Tahibacter amnicola: one gene and its partner. The protein of the gene in region 2 interacts with the protein of the main gene of each other region in a pairwise test. Links are inferred from orthologs where the notes say so. Each region holds a gene or a part of one and is shown on either strand. Other genes may lie near its edges. The genes, in order: leuS and ligA.

Region 1 (9,709 bases), 2.4 Mb from region 2 along the record:
ATTGGGAGGCAAGGTAGAGCATACGGTCCATATCCTTTCGAGAGCGGCCTGGGTCGGAGTCTAACCCCTCCCGCGCGAGCCCGACGACGCCCGAAGCGGCGCATCGGCATCACTTAACCACAAATTCACAATGGAAAAACCGCGCGTCACGCGCGATGGTAGGGATGATTTCCCAGCAGGCTGACCGCGCGATACAACTGCTCGGCGAGAATCAACCGCACCAGCATGTGTGGCAGGGTCAAGGCGCCGAGCGAGAAGCGCTGGTCCGCGCGCGCCAGCGCAGCAGCGGCCAGGCCGTCGGGCCCGCCGATCAGGAAGACCGGATCGCGCCCCTGCATGCGCCACTGCCCCAGTTGGACCGCGAGTTCCTCGCTGGACCAGGTCTTGCCCCGGCCATCCAGTGCCACGACGTGGGCCCCCTTGGGAATGGCGGCGAGCATCGCCGCGCCTTCGTCCTCCAGCGCCCGCACCAGGTCACGTCCCTTGCCGCGATCACCGAGCTTGAGTTCCACCAGGTCCAGGGGAAGTTCCCGCGACAGGCGCTTCTGGTACTCCGCCAGGCCTTCCGCTACCCAGCCGGGCATGCGTTCGCCGACCGAGATCACGCGCGCCCTCACGGGCGCACCGGATGGACGGTGTCAGCGAAAAGAAGGTCACCCCGGAGTCGGAGGAAGCCCGGCGCCGGCGCGTTCAGCCGAAGGCGAGGCACGGGCCGCCGGTCAGGCGCTGGCGGCTTCCGAAAACTCATCGGCACCGGCCGTCCACAGGCGCTCCAGCCCGTAGAACTCGCGCACCCGCGGCAGCATCACGTGCACCACGATGTCACCCAGATCGACCAGTACCCATTCGGCTTCACGCTGGCCTTCCACGCCCAGCGGCATGACGCCGATCTTCTTGGCGTACTTGATGACCTCATCGGACACCGACTTCACATGCCGCGTCGAGGTACCGCTGGCGATGATGATGAAATCGGCGATGGTGGTCTTGCCGCGTACATCCAGTGCGGTGATGTCCTTGGCCTTGAGCTCTTCCAGCGCGCGGATCACTTCCGCGTGCAGGTGTTCGACAATGTCCAGCGGCACCGCCGGCTTCTTGCCCGCCTTGCGGGTCTTCTTCAGCGCCGCGGCCACCGACGGCTGCAGGGCAGCGATGTCTTTCCTGGCGGCGGGGCGCTTTGCGACGGTCTTCTTCGCGGCCGCGGGCTTGCGCTGCGACGGCGGCAGCTTGGGGCTCGCGGATTTTGCGACGGGTTTTTTCGCCGTCGTGCGAGGCGTCGCGGACTTCTTCGGGGAAGCGGATGGGGTCTTGGAAGTCGGCTTTTTGGTGGTGGCCAAGCGTGTAATACCTCTGGTTTTGGCGAATGCCCGGCCGGGGCCGGACGGGCGCAGTATACCGCCACTGGAGATGCCGGTCCGCCCGCACCGGCGGGCTCAGGCGCGGCGGGTGTACCAGCCCTCGGCGCGGATGGCCGCCAGTACCGCCTCGGGAACCAGGTAGCGCGGCTCCTCGCCCACGGCCAGCTGCTGCCGGATGGCAGTGGCAGAAATCTCCAGCGCCGTCACGTCCAGGCGCAGGACGAACCCCGCCGGGGCGCTCCGCCAGTCGCCGTCCAGTGCGCACTCCCGCCCTGCGACCTCGGCCTGGAGTTCGCCCGGCCAGGCCGGCTCATGGCCGGGCCGGGTCATGACGCCGAAATGGGTCAGCGCGAACAGTTCACGCCATTCGCGCCAGCTGGCAAGGCCCGCGAACGCATCCTCGCCGACCAGGAGCACCAGCGGGTGCCGTGCCCCCACTTCCGCGCGCAGCTCGCGCAGCGTATCGACCGTGAAGGAAGGGCTGTCGCGTCGCAGTTCGCGATCGTCCACGACGAGCCGTTCCTGCCCATGCAGGGCCAGCCGCAGCATCGCTGCGCGTGCGGCGGCCGGGGCCTGGGGCTGCGGCCGGTGCGGCGGTACGTTTGCCGGCATCAGGCGGACACGCGCGCCCAGCCATGCGGAGGCTTCCCACGCGGCACGCAGGTGACCGTTGTGGACCGGGTCGAAGGTGCCACCCATCAGTGCGATGGGAGCCGCGGACGCGTCGCTCATATCGCGATGTTTCGAATCAACGCCGTGGACCGCGGCAGCGCCATTGCCGCCAGCAGGCGCTCAAACTCCACCCAGGCATCGCCGGCGCCACGCCCCTTGCTGATGCGGTCGATCTTCGCCGCCTGCGCCAGACAGGTTTCCCAGTGGACCAGACTGCCGCGCTGCAAGGCCTTGCGGTACAACCCTTCGCGCGCCGGCCAGATCCGCTCCGCGCGGAATCCCTGGGCCGGATTCGCCGCACTGGCCAGGCGCACCATCAATTGCAGCTGGTTGAGCACCCAGCCCATCAGTGCCGGCACTTGTTCACCTTCGCCCCGCAGGCCGCCAAGAATGCGCAGGGCGCGCGCCGCATCACCCGCCAGCGCTGCGTCCGTCAGTTTGAACGCGTCGTAGCGTGCACTGTCCGCCACCAGGTTTTCGAGCGTATCGGCATCCAGCAGCGTGTCGCCGGCCAGGAGCGCCAGCTTGTCGATTTCCTGCGCCGCGGCCAGCAGATTGCCTTCGACGCGCTCGACCAGCACTTCGATCGCATCGCGCTGGGCACGCACGCCCCGGCTGGCCAGGCGTTGCGAGATCCAGTCGTACAGTTCGTTGGTCTTGAGTGGCCAGATCGGCACGAACGCACCCGCCGCATCCACCACGTCGACCCACGCTGCTGCGTGTTGCTTGCTCCACTGGGTGGCGGTGATCAGCAGCACGGTGTCCGGCGGCGGTCGTTCGCAGTACTCGGTGATCGCGGCCGCGCCGTCCTTGCCGGGCTTGCCGGTCGGTACGCGCAGGTCGATCACCTTGCGGCTGGCGAACAGCGACATGCCACTGGCAGCGCGCGCCAGGTCGTCCCAGTCGAAGCCGCTCTCCGCATCCAGGATGTCGCGTTCGAGATACCCGAGTTCGCGCGCACGTGCGCGCAGGGCATCAGCGGCCTCGATCAGCAGCAGGTGCTCTTCGCCGGCCAGGAAATAGACCGGCTTGAGTTCGCTGCCGCCCAGGTGCCGGCGCAGCTGTTCAAGGCTCAGCGGCATGGCGGATTCACCAAGGCCTGGAGTGTCCGGCTCAGTGCCGGCCGGCCGCTTCGATGCGGCGCAGGATCGCCTGCACCATGTCGCGTTCGAGCTGGCGGCGCAATTCCTCTTCCTGCGCCGCCACGCCCAGAGCCTGCGTTTCATCGAATGTGTAATCGCGGCTCAGTTCGATCTGCTGGCGCTGGATGACCACGGCACCGGCGGCGTCGACGGCGTCAAATTCCACGCGGTAACGCATCGTGTACTCGCGCACCCGCGCCGTGGAGCCGACCGAAAGCGGCTCCGGTCCCAGGCTGCTGACCGGAATGCGCAGCGTCGCCGCTTCCGGCGCGGGCGCTTCGAGCACCTTTGCACCCGCGCGCTCGAGCGCGCCGGGAAGGTCGCGATGGAGGCGGCTGCCCGGATCGGCGATCTCCAGGTACACGGTACGCAGCGCATCGGGCACGTTGGCCTGTTCACGCAGGTGGAACCCGCACGCGGCCAGGGCCAGCGCGAAGCACACAAGAATACAACGCAACAATGCAGTCATTTCAGCCCGCCACGATATTGACGATCTTGCCCGGTACCACGATGACTTTCTTCACGGTCTGCCCGTCGAGGAACCTGGCGACCGTCGGGTCGGCCAGCGCAAGGCGCTCGCATTCGGCCTTGTCGGCCGCCACCGCCACCTCGATCTGGCCGCGCAGTTTGCCGTTGACCTGCACGGCCAGGGTCACCGCATCGCGCTGCAAAGCCGCCGGGTCGGCGACGGGCCAGCGTTCGGCTTCAATCAGGCTTTCGGCATGGCCGAGCGCCTGGCGCAGGGTGTGGCTGAAATGCGGCGTGATCGGGTTGAGCATCAGCGTGACCGCTTCCCAGGCTTCCTGCCGGATGGCGCGCGCGACATCGCTGTCGCCGTCGAACTTCGACAGCGCGTTGAGCAGTTCCATGATGGCCGCGATGGCCGTGTTGAAGGCGTGCCGGCGACCGATGTCGTCGGACACCTTGGCAATCGTCTCGTGCACCTTCCGGCGCACGGCCTTCTGCTCGGCGTCGAGCACCAGCTCGCCGCGGCGCAGGGCCTCGGCACCCGCCTGCGACTGGGCCACGGGCGCCGCGCCGACATGCCGGTGCACCTGGCTCCACACGCGGCGCAGGAAGCGCGCCATGCCCTCGACGCCGGCCTCGTGCCATTCCAGCGACATGTCCGGCGGTGCGGCAAACATGGAGAACAGGCGCACCGTATCGGCGCCGTAGGCATCGACCATGGCCTGCGGATCGACGCCATTGTTCTTGGACTTGGCCATCTTCTCGATCGGCCCGATCTCCACCGGCAGGCCGTCGGCGGCGAGCGCACCGATGACCTTCATGTGTTCGTCGCGCTGAATGGTGACGTCGGCGGGGTTGAACCAGGAGGTCGTGCCATCCGCTTCCCGGCGGCAGAACGTCTCGGCCACGACCATGCCCTGGCACAGCAGGTTGGTTGCCGGCTCGTTGCTGCTGACCAGGCCCGCGTCACGCATGAGCTTGTGATAGAAGCGGAAATAGAGCAGGTGCAGGATGGCGTGCTCGATACCGCCGATGTAGTGGTCGACCGGCAGCCAGTAGTTGGCGCGCTCGTCAACCTGGTCCTGCGCACCCGGGCTGGTGTAGCGAGCGTAGTACCAGCTCGATTCCATGAAGGTATCGAAGGTGTCCGTTTCGCGCTCGGCCGGGCCGCCGCACTGCGGGCACACGCAGCGGCGCCATTCCGGATCCGCCTTGATCGGCGACTGCACGCCGCTGAAGGCGACATCTTCGGGCAGCACCACGGGCAGCTGGTCATCCGGTACCGGCACCACGTCGCACGTGGCGCAGTGGATCATCGGAATCGGGCAACCCCAGTAGCGCTGCCGGCTGACCCCCCAGTCGCGCAGACGGTAGTTCACGCGGCGGTTGCCGCGCCCCTCGCCCTCGAAGCGGGCGGCCAGGGCATTGAACGCCTGGTCGTAGCCCATGCCGTCGAATTCCCCGGAATTGACCAGGAACCCGCGCTCGGTCCAGGCGCCTTCGTTCAACAGGCGCTGCTGGAATTCCTCGATCAGCTGCACGGCGGCGGACGGCTCGTAGACATCCCGCACCGAGCCGCCGCCCAGGGCGGTGGTCATCGCATCGCCGCCGGCGGCAACATCGCGCCGGAGTTCGAGGATGGCGTCGTGGACGTCGTCGTTGACGATGACCATCTTGATCGGCAGGTCGTACTTGCGCGCGAATTCCCAGTCGCGCTGGTCGTGGCCGGGCACCGCCATCACCGCGCCGGTGCCGTAGCCCATCAGGACGAAGTTGGCGACCCACACCGGCACTTCATCGCCGGTGATCGGATGAATGGCGTAGACGCCGGTGAAGACGCCTTTCTTTTCCGCCGTCTCGATATCGGCTTCAGCCGTACCGCCGTGGCGGCACTCCTCGATGAAGGCCGCCACTTCCGGACGGGACTGGGCCGCTTCCAGCGCCAGCGGGTGCTCGGCCGCCACGGAAACGAAGGTCACGCCCATGAGCGTGTCCGGGCGCGTGGTGAACACGCGCAACCCTTCGGACTGGCCCTTCACGGCGAAGGCGAATTCCAGGCCTTCCGACCGGCCAATCCAGTTCCGCTGCATGGTCTTGACCGCGTCGGGCCAGCCCGGCAGGTTATCCAGCTCGGTCAGCAGCTCTTCGGCATAGGCGGTGATCTTCAGGAACCATTGTGGAATTTCTCGCTTTTCCACAATCGCACCGGAACGCCAGCCGCGGCCGTCGATCACCTGCTCGTTGGCCAGGACCGTCTGGTCGACCGGATCCCAGTTGACCACGCTCATCTTGCGGTAGACCAGGCCCTTCCTGAACAGCCGCGTGAACATCTGCTGTTCCCAGCGGTAGTACTCGGGGCGGCAGGTGACCACCTCACGCGACCAGTCGTAGGCAAAGCCCATGCGGTTGAGCTGGGCTTTCATGTGCTCGATGTTGGCGTAGGTCCACTTCGCCGGCGCGGTCTTGTTCTTGATCGCCGCGTTCTCGGCCGGAAGACCGAAGGCGTCAAACCCCATCGGCTGCAGCACGTTCTTGCCCTGCATGCGCTGGTAGCGGCTGATCACGTCGCCGATGGTGTAGTTGCGCACATGGCCCATGTGCAGCGCGCCCGAAGGGTACGGAAGCATCGACAGGCAGTAGAACTTGGCCTTGCCGGGCTGCTCGGTGACCTGGAAGGCGCGGGTATCGTTCCAGAATTTCTGCGCGGCGGTTTCTACCGCCTGGGGCTCATAGGTATCGTGCATGGAGTTGTGCGGTCAGGCCGGCGGCTCGGACCGCGGCACAAAATAAGGGGGAATAGTCACGGCAGACTACCGCAGCGCAGCAAGGTCCGCCAAGCCTCGGCGCCGGGCATGCCGTGCGGCACCGCCGGAGACCGCCCCGGCCATGGGAATGCGCCGCCCGATCGCTTAACCTGACGCATCCCGTTCGCGCCGATCCACAAGGAGTACCGCCATGGCCGAGTCCACCCACGCGTTCGACGCCACCCAGCACAATTTCGAGGCCGCCGTCATCCAGGCGTCCTTCGAGCAGCCCGTCCTCGTGGATTTCTGGGCCGCCTGGTGCGCCCCCTGCCGCCAGCTCAAGCCGGTGCTGGAAAAGCTGGCCGACGAATACGCCGGTGCTTTCCGGTTGGCGAAGGTCGATACCGAGGCCGAGATGCAGCTGGCTGCCGTGTTCGGCATCCGTTCCCTGCCCACGGTCGTGCTGCTCAAGGGCGGTCAGATGATCGACGGGTTCATGGGCGCCCTTCCGGAGCAGGCTATCCGGGAATTCCTTGCCCGGCACGAGATCGTTCCGGGCGTCGACATGACGGTCGAGGAAGAGCTGACGCTGGATGAATCTCCCACGCAGACTGTCACACGCCTGCAACAGGAAATTGCCGCCCATCCGGACCAGCCCGAGCTGAAGCTGGAACTCGCCCAGGCCTTCATGCAACTGGGCAACGCCTCAGCCGCGGAAGCCGAACTGGATTCGCTGCCGCCCAAGCTCACTGGCGATGCCCGCGCCGTCCGGCTGCGCGGCCAGCTCGATTTCGCCCGCGCGCTGGACGGCGCGCCGGCCCTGCCGGAACTGCGCCAGCGCCTGGACCAGGACGCCAACGATCACGCGGCGCGCGACCTGCTTGCGGTGTACCAGGTGGTCAGCGGCGACACGACGGCAGGTCTCGACAACTTCCTCCACATTCTCCGGACCGATCGCAGCTGGAACGACGGCTTGGCGAAGAAGCGCCTGATCGCTGCGTTCAACGTGCTCGACGACGCGGACCTCGTCGGCACCTACCGGCGCAAGATGGCGTCCGTGCTGTTCTGACGCGGTGCGTCATAACTTCATCATTTTGCTCTAATTTCTCTTGCTTTAATCGAGCCCGCGATGTCCTGCCGGCGGCGCGACCCGCCCCGGCAGGCCTCCTCCCCTCCACTACGCCCGGGCTCGTATGAAAGCGTCTGTTCTCCGCCGGATCCTCAACCTCTGGCCACCCTTCCTGTTCGCCGGCATTCGCGTCAAGGCGCTTTCGGCGGACTGGCGCCACGCCAGCGTCCGCCTCAAGCTGGCCTGGTACAACCGCAATTACGTCCGCACCCATTTCGGCGGCAGCCTGTTCGCGATGACCGATCCGTTCTGGATGATCCTCGTGATGCACGCCCTCGGACGCGACTACATCGTGTGGGACAAATCCGGCGTCATTGATTTCCTCGCGCCTGGACGCGAGGACGTTTTCGCCGAGTTCACCGTCGACCAGGCCGTGCTGGACGAGATCCGCGAGGCCACCGCCAGCGGCGACAAATACCTGCGCTGGTTCGACGTCGATGTGACCACCGCCGCCGGCGAACGCATCGCACAGGTCCGCAAGCAGCTGTACATCCGTCGCAAACGCGACCGCGTGCCGGCGGACGCCATCGAAGGCTGATCCGGTCCCGCTCGACAGCCCCCTTGGGTTCAAGGGGGCTGTCGGATGGCTTCCTAGGTCATCAGGCTGCGGATCTTCACTGCCGCGATCGCGATCAGGCCAAAGCCGAGGAGCCAGCCCACGTCGATCGGCGATCCCGTCGCATACTGCTTGGTCACAGACAGGTAGTTGTAGATCTGGTTGCCGGCGTAGTAGAGGAGGATGCCAGCCAGGAGATACCACCAGGCCTGCGCGATTTCGCCGCCGCGAAACGCCGACGCCGTCATCACGGTCACCCCCAGCAGCACCGGGTCGAACAGGGCGTAGCAGCCCGCTGTCAGCACCAGGAGCGGCGCACCGCTGGTCAGGCCGGGCCAGTTGGCCCAGATCGCAATGGCAAAGGAAATGCCGAACAGGGCCAGGGCCACCGCCTTGCCCCACAGCGGCGCCACCAGGCCGGTAGATCGGGTGAACACCAGCAATCCTGCTGCAATCAGTGGACTGGTCAGCAGATAGCCCACGTCCGCCAGCGACGGAAACGGTGTTTCCTTACCGTCATTGAGCAGCGGATAGCTGGCGAACACCGTGGCACCGATGCCCCAGGCCAGCACGCCGCCGCCGATCAGGCCCCATACCTTGCGCAGGGGGCTGCCCTCGGGCAGGGCGAACACGGTGCGAAAACACAAGAATGCTGCCGCCAGCGACAGCAGCGTCTGCATCACGTTGGAGTAATACAGACGCACCTTCGGGTCGATTCCCACTACGGCGAACACGACGACCAGTGCCGCCGCTACCACCCATACCGCCGCCCCTGCTTTGGACACTGTCGTCATGGCTGCCTGCTCCTGTCCGACTGTTCAACATGCGTTGACCGTGGTTACGACACCTTCGCGTACAGCGGCGCGAACAATTTCTGCGCCTGGCCGGGGCCTACCATCTGCGCCACGTAGTCACGGCACTTGTCGAGAAAGGCGGTCGGTGACTTTTCCGGGGGAGTCGCTGCGGCGATCTCGGCAAACTTCCTGGCCGCCCCGGAACCGTAGAATTTCTCCAGCAAAGCCCGCGATTCCTCCGCCAGCGCCTGCGCGTCGGCCGCCGCCAGCCCGGCGGGCTGTACGGCGGGGCCGTGGCCATGCCGGTCGAACTCCTTGAGCACCGCATCGATCGGCAGGGTCGCGGGCCCCTGGGCTTCAATATCTGCTTCGCTGTCAGGCGCCACCTTGACGCGGGTCAGCTCCAACTGCAGCAGCTGCTGCAACGCATCACCGTCGGACATGGGCGAGGCCAGGAAACTCACCGCACAGCCCGTTCCACCCGTCACCCGGATGAAACCGCTGCGCAGGCGCTCGTCCTGCTTGCCGAAGAAATAGATCTTGCCGGAACGCTGCCCTTGCTTGAGTCCGGCGATGTGGTCGCGCAACTCCGTCCAGTTGCTCATGAGGTAGCCCTCATCCGGGTCGTCTGCCGCCGCTGGCCCCTATGCCAACGCCGCTATCAACGTAGCCGCAGCACGGATATACAGCAAAAGGCGCGCCATGCGAAAGCCCGCGGACCAGGCGTCCGCGGCGGTGCGTCAGCGACGCAGGTCCAGGTCGATACCGGCCAGTGCCGCGATCGACGCCACGGCAAGACGGCATACCTCCACCGCGGGCAGGGTGGCATCAATGCTCAGGGTGCCCGGC
Region 2 (8,584 bases):
GCGACGAGGTCTGCCGTTTCGTCCATCAGCCGGCGGTGATCCCAGCCCACCCGATACCATTCGAGCATCGTGAATTCGGGATTGTGCCGTCGGCCGGCCTCGCCATTGCGAAACACCCGCCCCAGTTCGTAGCAGTCGCCGATACCGGCCACGAGCAGGCGCTTGAGCGCGTGCTCAGGCGAGGTGCGCAACCAGCGCTCCGCCGCGCCCGCGCTGCGCGGGCCGGTAAAGCGCGTGCAGAAACTCTCGATGTTCGGCTCGGTGTTTCCACCGGCCGAAAGGACCGGCGTCTCGACCTCCAGCACATCGCGCGCGGCAAAAAAGTCGCGGATAAGCCGGTTGAGCGCCGCGCGCCGCTCCAGGGCGGCACGCGTCGGTGGCGGGATCCGCTCGTCCGGAGTGCCACTCACGAGCCGGCGCCGTGATCGGCCAGGAAGGCGACAAGACGTGCCTCGTCCCAGACTTCGATACCCAGCTCCGTCGCTTTTTCCAGTTTGGAACCGGCACCGGGCGCCGCGACGACGAAGCTGGTCTTCTTCGACACGCTGCCCGACACCTTGGCACCCAGTGCCTCCAGTTGTTCCTGCGCCGCCGAACGCTCCATGGATTCGAGCGAGCCGGTCAGCACCACGGTCTTGCCCGCAAGCACGCCGGACGCAGCCTGCTGCGGCGGCGCTTCCGTCCAGTGAATGCCTCCCTCGCGCAGGCGCGCCACCACCTCGCGGTTATGCGGTTCCGCGAAGAACGCCAGGATGTGGCCCGCGACAACCGGCCCGATGTCCGGCACCTGGCGCAGGTCATCCGCGCTGGCATTCATCAGCGCATCCAGGCCGCCAAACCAGCGCACCAGGGTCTTGGCCGTGGATTCACCGACATCGCGGATACCCAGCGCAAACAGAAACCGTTCCAGCGTGGTCGCACGGCTGCGATCAATGGATTCGAGCAGGTTTTCAGCCCATCGGGTCGCCACCTTGCCCTTGCGCACCGTTTCGGGCACATGGCCTTCCCGCTCCTGCGAAAGGCGCCGCAGTTCGGTCAGGTCATCCAGGGTGAGGTAGTACAGGTCAGCGGGGCCGGCCAGCGGGCGGGCAACGCCGTCGCGCCGGATGAAGGGGAGCTCGACCATGTCGTCGATCCACTCCGAGCCCAGTCCTTCGATATCCATCGCACGACGTGCGCCAAAGTGAAACACCGCTTCCTTGCGCTGGGCCGGACAGAACAATCCGCCGCTGCACACCCAGGCGACGCTGTCTTCGTATTCGATGCCCGCCTTGGTCTGGCGCTTGACCTTCTGCACTTTCTCCAGCGCCGATCCGCAGACGGGGCAATGCGTCGGCATGGTCCAGGGCTGCGTGCCTTCGGGGCGGCGCTCGGGCACGATGCGGACGATTTCCGGAATCACGTCACCGGCACGTCGCACGATGACGCTGTCGCCGACGCGCACGTCCAGTCGCGCAATCTGGTCGGCGTTGTGCAACGTGACATTGGTGACGACCACGCCGGCGACTTCGACCGGCACCAGTCGCGCGACCGGCGTTACGGCACCAGTGCGGCCGATCTGCACGTCAATATCCAGCAACTGGGTCATCTGCTCCTGCGCCGGGTACTTGTGCGCAACGGCCCAGCGTGGGGCGCGTGACACAAAGCCCATGGTGCGCTGGCCTTCATAGTCATCCAGCTTGTACACCACGCCGTCAATGTCGTAAGGGAGACTGTCGCGCCGTTCGCCGATACGCCGGTAGTAGCGGATCAGGCCATCGAACCCGTTGGCCGTATCGACTTCCGGACATACCGGAAAGCCCCATTCACGCAGGCGCTGCAGCGACTGACTGTGCGTAGGCTCCAGCGATGCTTCCGCATCCGGCGGCAGGTAAACCGAATAGGCATAAAACGCCAACGGGCGCTTGGCAGTGACGCGTGGGTCCAGCTGCCGCAGCGAGCCGGCGGCGCCGTTGCGCGGATTGGCCAGGGTGCGGTCGCCGCGTTCACGTGCCGCCGCGTTGAAGGCTTCGAATGCGGCGCGCGGCATGAAGACCTCGCCACGCACCTCCAGTACGGGTGGCCAACCGGCCCCACGCAGCGCCAGCGGAATAGACTTGATCGTACGCAGGTTCGCCGTGACGTCCTCGCCCGTCGCGCCATCGCCGCGCGTCGCGCCGCGAACGAACTGGCCATTTTCGTAGCGCAGGCTGATGGCAAGTCCATCCAGCTTGGGTTCTACCGAGAATGCAGGTTGCGTGACGCCGAGCGTGGTTTCAATCCGGCGCACGAAATCGACGATATCCGGAAAACGCTCGCGATCATCCGCCGCATCCACGACTTCGAACGCGTTGGCCAATGAGAGCATGGGGATCTCGTGGCGGACTTTGCCGAAGTCGGCCGAGGCCGCCGCCCCGACACGTTGTGTCGGCGAGTCAGCCGTCACCAGCTCCGGATGCGCCCGCTCCAGTGCCTCGAGCTGACGCATCAGGGCGTCGTAGTCCGCGTCGGGAATCGACGGATCGTCGAGCACGTGGTAGCGGTAGTTGTGCTCGGCGATTTCGGCGCGCAGCGCGATGGCCCGCTGGGCCGCGTCGTGGGTCGGTGTTGTCATACGGTTTCGCGAGGGACAGACGGGGTCGCCAGTGTAGCCCGACTGCCTCGCGGACCGACCCTGCCGGGCGACCTGTTGCAAAGCTCTAACGGACTCGGGAATTCTTGCCGGACCCTACGGAGACCCCTCATGGCGAAGAAAGGCTGGGCCGCGTTTCCCTACCCCGACAAGGCGTTCGACTACGCCGGCGACAAGCTCGCCAAATCCTGGAAAACGCTGCACGCGGGGGATGTGGAACCCTTTCCCGACGAAAAGCACGTCGCCGCCCTCCTCAAGCGCAATCCCAAGCTCGGCAAGGACGTCGCCGCGATAGCGGCGGACCTGCAGGAAGCCTGGCGCGAATTCCACCGCGGCGATTTCGAAGCCGCCTTCGAACGCGGCAAGGGTCTCAAGGCGCTGGGCGCGTCGGTGGCGATCAAGGCCGGCGGCATCCACGCCACCTACCTGCTGGAGGGCGACAAGGAAAAGCTCACCCGCTATGAACTGCTGGCAAAGATGGCCGACGAGGCCATCGCCGCACTGCCCGACGAGGTCAACAGCCACTATCGCCGGGCCTATGCGCTGGGCCGCTACAGCCAGTGCATCTCCATCACCAAGGCGCTGACCCAGGGCCTGGCCGGCAAAGTGAAAGAGTCGCTGGACGCGACGCTCGCGCTGGCACCCAGGCATGCCGAGGCGCAGACGGCGCTGGGCCTCTACCACGCGGAAATCGTGGGCAAGGTCGGTGGCATGCTGGCCAAGCTGACCTACGGCGCCAGCGCCGGCGTAGCCGAAAAACACCTCAAGGAAGCCACCAGGCTCACGCCCGCCTCGCCGATTGCCTGGATCGAATACGGCAACGGACTGATGCTGCTGCACGGCGACGACAAGGAAGACGACGTGGCCGAGGCCTTCGCCAAGGCGGCCAAGCTCAAGCCGCACGATGCAATGGAGGCACTGGACGCGGCCTGGGCCAAGGAACAGCTGGCCTGATCGCTCCGCCGCGTCGCGCCGGATCTTTCACGACCGGCGCGACGTGCCGATAATGCGGACAACCTTCCGGAAAGTCCCCGCATGAGCACCAACAAACCCCGAATGGACAGCCAGCGGCTCGACCGCGTCGTCGCCCAGGCTCGAGCCGATGCCGCCGAACGTGAGCGGGGTTACCGCGAGCGGGCGCTCAAGATGTACCCCTGGGTCTGCGGACGTTGCGCGCGGGAGTTCACCCGCGCCAATCTGCAGGAACTGACGGTCCATCACCGCAACCACAACCACGACGACAACCCACCGGACGGCAGCAACTGGGAGTTGCTGTGCGTGTACTGCCACGACAACGAGCACTCGCGCTACATCGACAACACCGGTTCGGGCGAGGAAGCCGGCCCGGCGCCGGCCACCTCCAATCCCTTCGCCAATCTGCGCGACCTCATGAAGCGCAAGCCGTAGCGGCCTGCGACGCAGCGGGAGCCGCCCGTTGCCGCCACTTCATGCCGAAGAAGGGGCGCAGCAGGTTGAACGGGCGTATCAGGCTCACGTAGATCACCCAGCAGCCGCCCACAGTGCCGGCCAGCACGAGCAGCGGTTCCAGCACGGGACCGAGCTTGAGCGGCGCGAGCCAGTAGCCAATCAGCACGATCAGGCTCTGGTGCAGCACATAGCACGGGAAGATCGCCTCGTTGGCCTTCGGCAGCCAACGGAACGGCCGGTCGAGGCAGGCCTTGCCCCAGCCCAGAATCGCCATCAGCGCCGTCCACAGGTAGGCCGCCCGGATAGTCCGTGCGATCAGCAACACCCCGATCGGCGCATCGTCGTCCAGGCTCAGCACGAACGGCACGTAGATCAGCCCGAGCGTCACGGCAATGGCCAGGGTCCAGCGGCGCAGGCGGACCAGTTCCTCCCACACCGCGCGGTCACGTCCCAGCGCCCAGCCGTAGAGAAACACGGTGAAGTACATGGCGTGCTGGAACCAGTCGTTGAGCAGGTCGTTGGTCGACGGGAAATGCGCCAGCGTGTAGAGATACACCGCGAACGGCAGCATCGGCAGGACGATCAGGCGTGCACCCCGCAGCCCCGCCAGGCGGTCGCGCAGCCAGGTCCCGGCGCGGCTGTCGGAGAACCGCATGAGTGCGCACAGCAGCATCGTGTACACCCACAGGTAGGCCAGATACCACAGGTGGTTCCAGGTGATGCCGTACTCCCAGCCGTCGAAGGCGTCCCTGGGCCAGGGTTGGAACGTCCAGTAGCGCAGCATGAAGTCGAGATAGCCCGGTGCCACCAGCCCGTTGCTGACGCCCTGGCAATAGGCCTGTACCGGCACGACCACGAACATGCCGAAAAGCAGCGGCACGAGCAGCCGGAACGTGCGCGAACCGGCGAAGCCGAGCGCCCGCCCGGCCGGGTTCACCAGGCCGATGGCGATGCCCGACAACAGGAACAGCAGCGCCATACGCCACCGGTTCATGAACAGCATCGGGTACTGCAGCCACTCGCTGATGTAGCTGCTCTTGATGTGCCACTCCCACTCGGCGACGTAGAACATCGCCACGTGGTAGAGGATGAGAAAGGCGAATGCAAAGACGCGCAAGGCGTCTATGTCGTGGCGGCGTTCCATGGACAGCTCCCGGTTGAATCGCCGCCATCGTCACCGCGCCTTGCCCCGGGCACGATCGCCAAGGGATTGATTGACCAGCAAAAGTGACAAACGGAGGATGGCTGGGACGAATCGCCCCCGCGCCTGGCCCCGTCCGCCTAGAATCCGCGCATGACTGATACCGCCCTCCTGCTTGAACGCTACCGTCCGTATCGCCCCTGGGTCGAAGTCGGCTTCTGGGTCTTGCTGGTCACCGTCCATGCCGTGGCGAACAGCATCACGGTGAACATGGACATCCGCCGGGTCGCGCTGGATATCCCTGCTTGGCGGCCGGTCGTCTGGGAGTTCAGCAGCAATGCGGTCATCCTGCTACTCCTGCCGGCCCTGGTCCTGTTCACCCGGCGCTTTCCGGTCGGCCTGGCCAGCTGGCGCCGGTACCTGCCGCTCTATCTGGTGGCCAGTGTCGTCTGGTCAGTGCTCCACGTGGTCGGCATGGTCGGCGTGCGCAAGCTGGCCTACAGCGCCTACGGCAGTGTCTACGATTTCGGTTCCTGGCCGCAGGAGCTGTTCTACGAATACCTCAAGGATGTGCGCAGCTTCGCCTCGATGGTGGCGGTGATCCAGATTTACCGGTTCGTCCTGCTGCGGCTCCAGGGTGAGGCCTCGCTGCTGCAGGAGCCGGATGTGGGGCCGCCCGTCGAATCGATCGATCGCCCGGACCGGTTCCTGGTGCGCAAGCTCGGCAAGGAATTCCTCGTCGCAGCCAACGATATCGAGTGGATCCAGGCGTCGGGCAACTACGTGAACCTGCACGTGCGCGGCCGCGACTATCCCCTGCGAAGCACGATCGGTGGCATCGAGGCGCGGCTGGACCCGCAACGGTTTGCCCGGGTGCATCGCAGCTACATCGTGCACCTGGACCAGGTTTCGATGATTGAGCCGCTCGATACCGGCGATGCGCGCCTGCACCTGAAAAATGGTACTGCCCTTCCCTGCAGCCGGCGCTACCGGACCGGTCTGCGGGAGCGCGTCGGCGCCCCGGTGACCGGCTGACATCCCGGACTCGCCGCGCGGGAAGGAACACGCTAACCTGCGCCAATGAGCCGGGTGCGCTACTTCCAGATGGACGTATTCGCCGATCGTGTAGGGGGTGGCAACCCCCTCGGCGTGGTCATCGGCGCGGACGCCTGGCCCTGCGCCGCCATGCAACGGTTCGCCGCCTGGACAGACCTGGTCGAAACCACCTTCCTGCTGCCGCCAACCTCGCCCCAGGCCAGCTACCGGGTGCGCATTTTTACCCCGCGGCGCGAAATCCCCTTTGCCGGACACCCCACCATCGGCAGCGCGCACGCGGCCATCGAAGCGGGGCTGGTCGAAGAAACGGCGGATGCCCTGGTCCAGGAATGCGGCGCCGGCTTGCTGCCGATCCGCGTCGATCGCTCCGGCACTTCACGCGTCCTTTCGGTAGAAGCCCCGCGTGCACGCGTGCTGGAGCCGGATGCGCTGCATGCCAAGCTGGTGCGCGCCATCCTTGAACACACGCCACTGGGCCGCCTGCCCCCGGCCTTCGTCGAAGGCGGCCGTCGCTGGTGGATTGCCGAATTAAGCGATGAACCTACTTTGCGGAGCTGGAAACCAGATCACGTCGCCATCGGCCGGCTCGCCAAGGCCAGTGACAGCCTCGGCCTGTGCGTGTTCGCCCGCGGCAGCGGTCGCGATTACGACATCGCCGTGCGCGCCTTTCCGGCGGGCGTCGGCATTGTGGAAGACGCCGCATCCGGCGCGGCCAACGGCCTGATCGCCGCCTGGCTGGCGCAATGCGAGCCCAATGGCCCGCTCGCCCGCGGCTACCGCGTCAGCCAGGGCCGCGAAATCGGACGCGACGCGCATATCGGCATCCGGATCGAGGACGACGGCGCAGTCTGGGTCGGCGGTACGACGCATACCGTCATCGACGGCTGGGTGACCTGGCCCCCGGCGCGCGCGGCTACCGCCTGATCGCGCGGCCCTCGCTCAGCCACGCACCTCGAACTGGCTGCGAAACACGGTGTCATCCGATTCCTGTGGCGCGCCGGCCAGGATCCAGTCGTAGATCAAGGCCTGCTCGGCGATCGGAATCGGAATGCGCCCGCGCGGCATGCGCAGGCCCACATCGGGTGTCTGGCAGTTGAGTTTCTCGAACAGCATGCTGTTCAGCGGCTGGCCCGGCACCACCAGGGTGCGGGTCAGATCCTGGTTGCTCGGGACGTCCACGAGGTAATACCAGGAAAGACCGGGATTGAGGTCCAGTCCGGCCTCCGGCGAACCTTCCTGCTCGACATGGCAGTTGGCGCAACGGTTGTCGAAGATGGGCTGGATGTCCATCGCATAGTTCATGTGCTGCCGCAGCGGCACGGTCTGGATAGAGTCGCAACCGGAGGCCAGCGGCTGTCCATCAGCCGTTCCGGGCATCCAGGCGGACGCGGAGCCGGCAAGGCCGAGGCCGCCGAACACCGCGGAAAGAAGCGCACGTCGCATGGCAGTCGTCTTGGGGAATACCGCGCCAGTCTAGTCATCCGGCGCGGCGGGCACAGTGACCGCCTCCGCGTTCGAAGGCCCTGGGCCGACGAACGGCGGCAAGCGAAGCTGGCGCCTCAGCGGGCGGGGCCGGCCGCGCGCAGGGATCGCGCCAGCAGGCCGATACCCCCGAAGAGCATCACCAGCATGAGCAAGGTCTGGAAAAGACTGGTGGGGCGGAAATAGATCTGCAGGTTGGCAATCACGCCGGCAATGACGATGACCAGGCCGCCGATGAGCAGCAGCCAGCCGACCACGGACTTGCCGTTGAAGAACAGCATCGCCACGCCGATGACAAACGGCGCCAGCGACAGGCCGAAGGAGTTGTATCCCCACAGGTTCCAGTGGCCGCCCGACACCACGACCTGGTTCATCAGCAACCAGCCGCCGGCAACCGCCAGCACGAATCCCAGCAGGAATTCACCGATCCCACCGGGCGTACCGCCCGCACCCGACATCGCCACTGGTCTGCTCCCTCTGATCGTGGGTGGAAAAGTACGGTCTGGAACCGGGCAGGTCAAACGTTTTGAGGTGTGGTGCCGCATCCGCGGGCGTCCGTCCAGTCTGGTCTGGGGCGCCCCCCTGTGGTTTGATGCGCAGCTTCACGAAATCGGCGCGGGCATGAGCATGATTGAATCGAAGATCGACACGCGGAGTCCCGAGTTCCAGGCCAACGCCGCGCAGCTGCGCGCCGCGGTCGAGGACCTGCAACACACCATGGCCCGTGTCGCCCTCGGCGGCGGCGAGAAAGCACGCCAGAAACACACCGAACGCGGCAAATTGCTGCCGCGCGAACGCATCCGGGCGCTGCTGGACCCGGGCTCCCCGTTCCTGGAGCTATCTCCGCTGGCCGCGCACGGCATGTA

The links.
Region 1: the proteins of ligA (region 2) and leuS interact in binary tests that used the Escherichia coli proteins (3 or more experiments, as listed by UniProt). The link is inferred for Tahibacter amnicola from one-to-one orthologs.

The regions. Positions count from the first base shown.
Region 1 is NZ_CP104694.1:2,318,095-2,327,803, reverse strand. What follows is about bases 3,440-6,742. They hold leuS (leucine--tRNA ligase), read right to left. Parts: upstream 6,382-6,742; coding sequence 3,640-6,381; downstream 3,440-3,639. Other genes in these bases: trxA (thioredoxin), read left to right, coding at 6,593-6,742; N4264_RS09895 (LPS-assembly lipoprotein LptE), read right to left, coding at 3,440-3,638. Outside these bases: N4264_RS09920 (Maf family protein), read right to left, coding at 1-22; 23S rRNA (pseudouridine(1915)-N(3))-methyltransferase RlmH, read right to left, coding at 147-617; rsfS (ribosome silencing factor), read right to left, coding at 720-1,118; nadD (nicotinate-nucleotide adenylyltransferase), read right to left, coding at 1,431-2,087; holA (DNA polymerase III subunit delta), read right to left, coding at 2,084-3,109; more of N4264_RS09895, read right to left, coding at 3,141-3,439; more of trxA, read left to right, coding at 6,743-7,450; N4264_RS09880 (DUF4442 domain-containing protein), read left to right, coding at 7,575-8,048; N4264_RS09875 (hypothetical protein), read right to left, coding at 8,102-8,860; N4264_RS09870 (hypothetical protein), read right to left, coding at 8,905-9,465; N4264_RS09865 (P-loop nucleotide/nucleoside kinase family protein), read right to left, coding at 9,601-9,709.
Region 2 is NZ_CP104694.1:4,723,569-4,732,152, forward strand. What follows is about bases 1-2,957. They hold ligA (NAD-dependent DNA ligase LigA), read right to left. Parts: upstream 2,594-2,957; coding sequence 407-2,593; downstream 1-406. Other genes in these bases: epmA (EF-P lysine aminoacylase EpmA), read right to left, coding at 1-410; N4264_RS18500 (tetratricopeptide repeat protein), read left to right, coding at 2,723-2,957. Outside these bases: more of N4264_RS18500, read left to right, coding at 2,958-3,565; N4264_RS18505 (YajD family HNH nuclease), read left to right, coding at 3,647-4,018; N4264_RS18510 (acyltransferase family protein), read right to left, coding at 3,999-5,183; N4264_RS18515 (LytTR family DNA-binding domain-containing protein), read left to right, coding at 5,334-6,215; N4264_RS18520 (PhzF family protein), read left to right, coding at 6,261-7,160; N4264_RS18525 (hypothetical protein), read right to left, coding at 7,176-7,679; N4264_RS18530 (hypothetical protein), read right to left, coding at 7,796-8,182; N4264_RS18535 (carboxyl transferase domain-containing protein), read left to right, coding at 8,340-8,584. UniProt on the Escherichia coli protein: DNA ligase that catalyzes the formation of phosphodiester linkages between 5'-phosphoryl and 3'-hydroxyl groups in double-stranded DNA using NAD as a coenzyme and as the energy source for the reaction.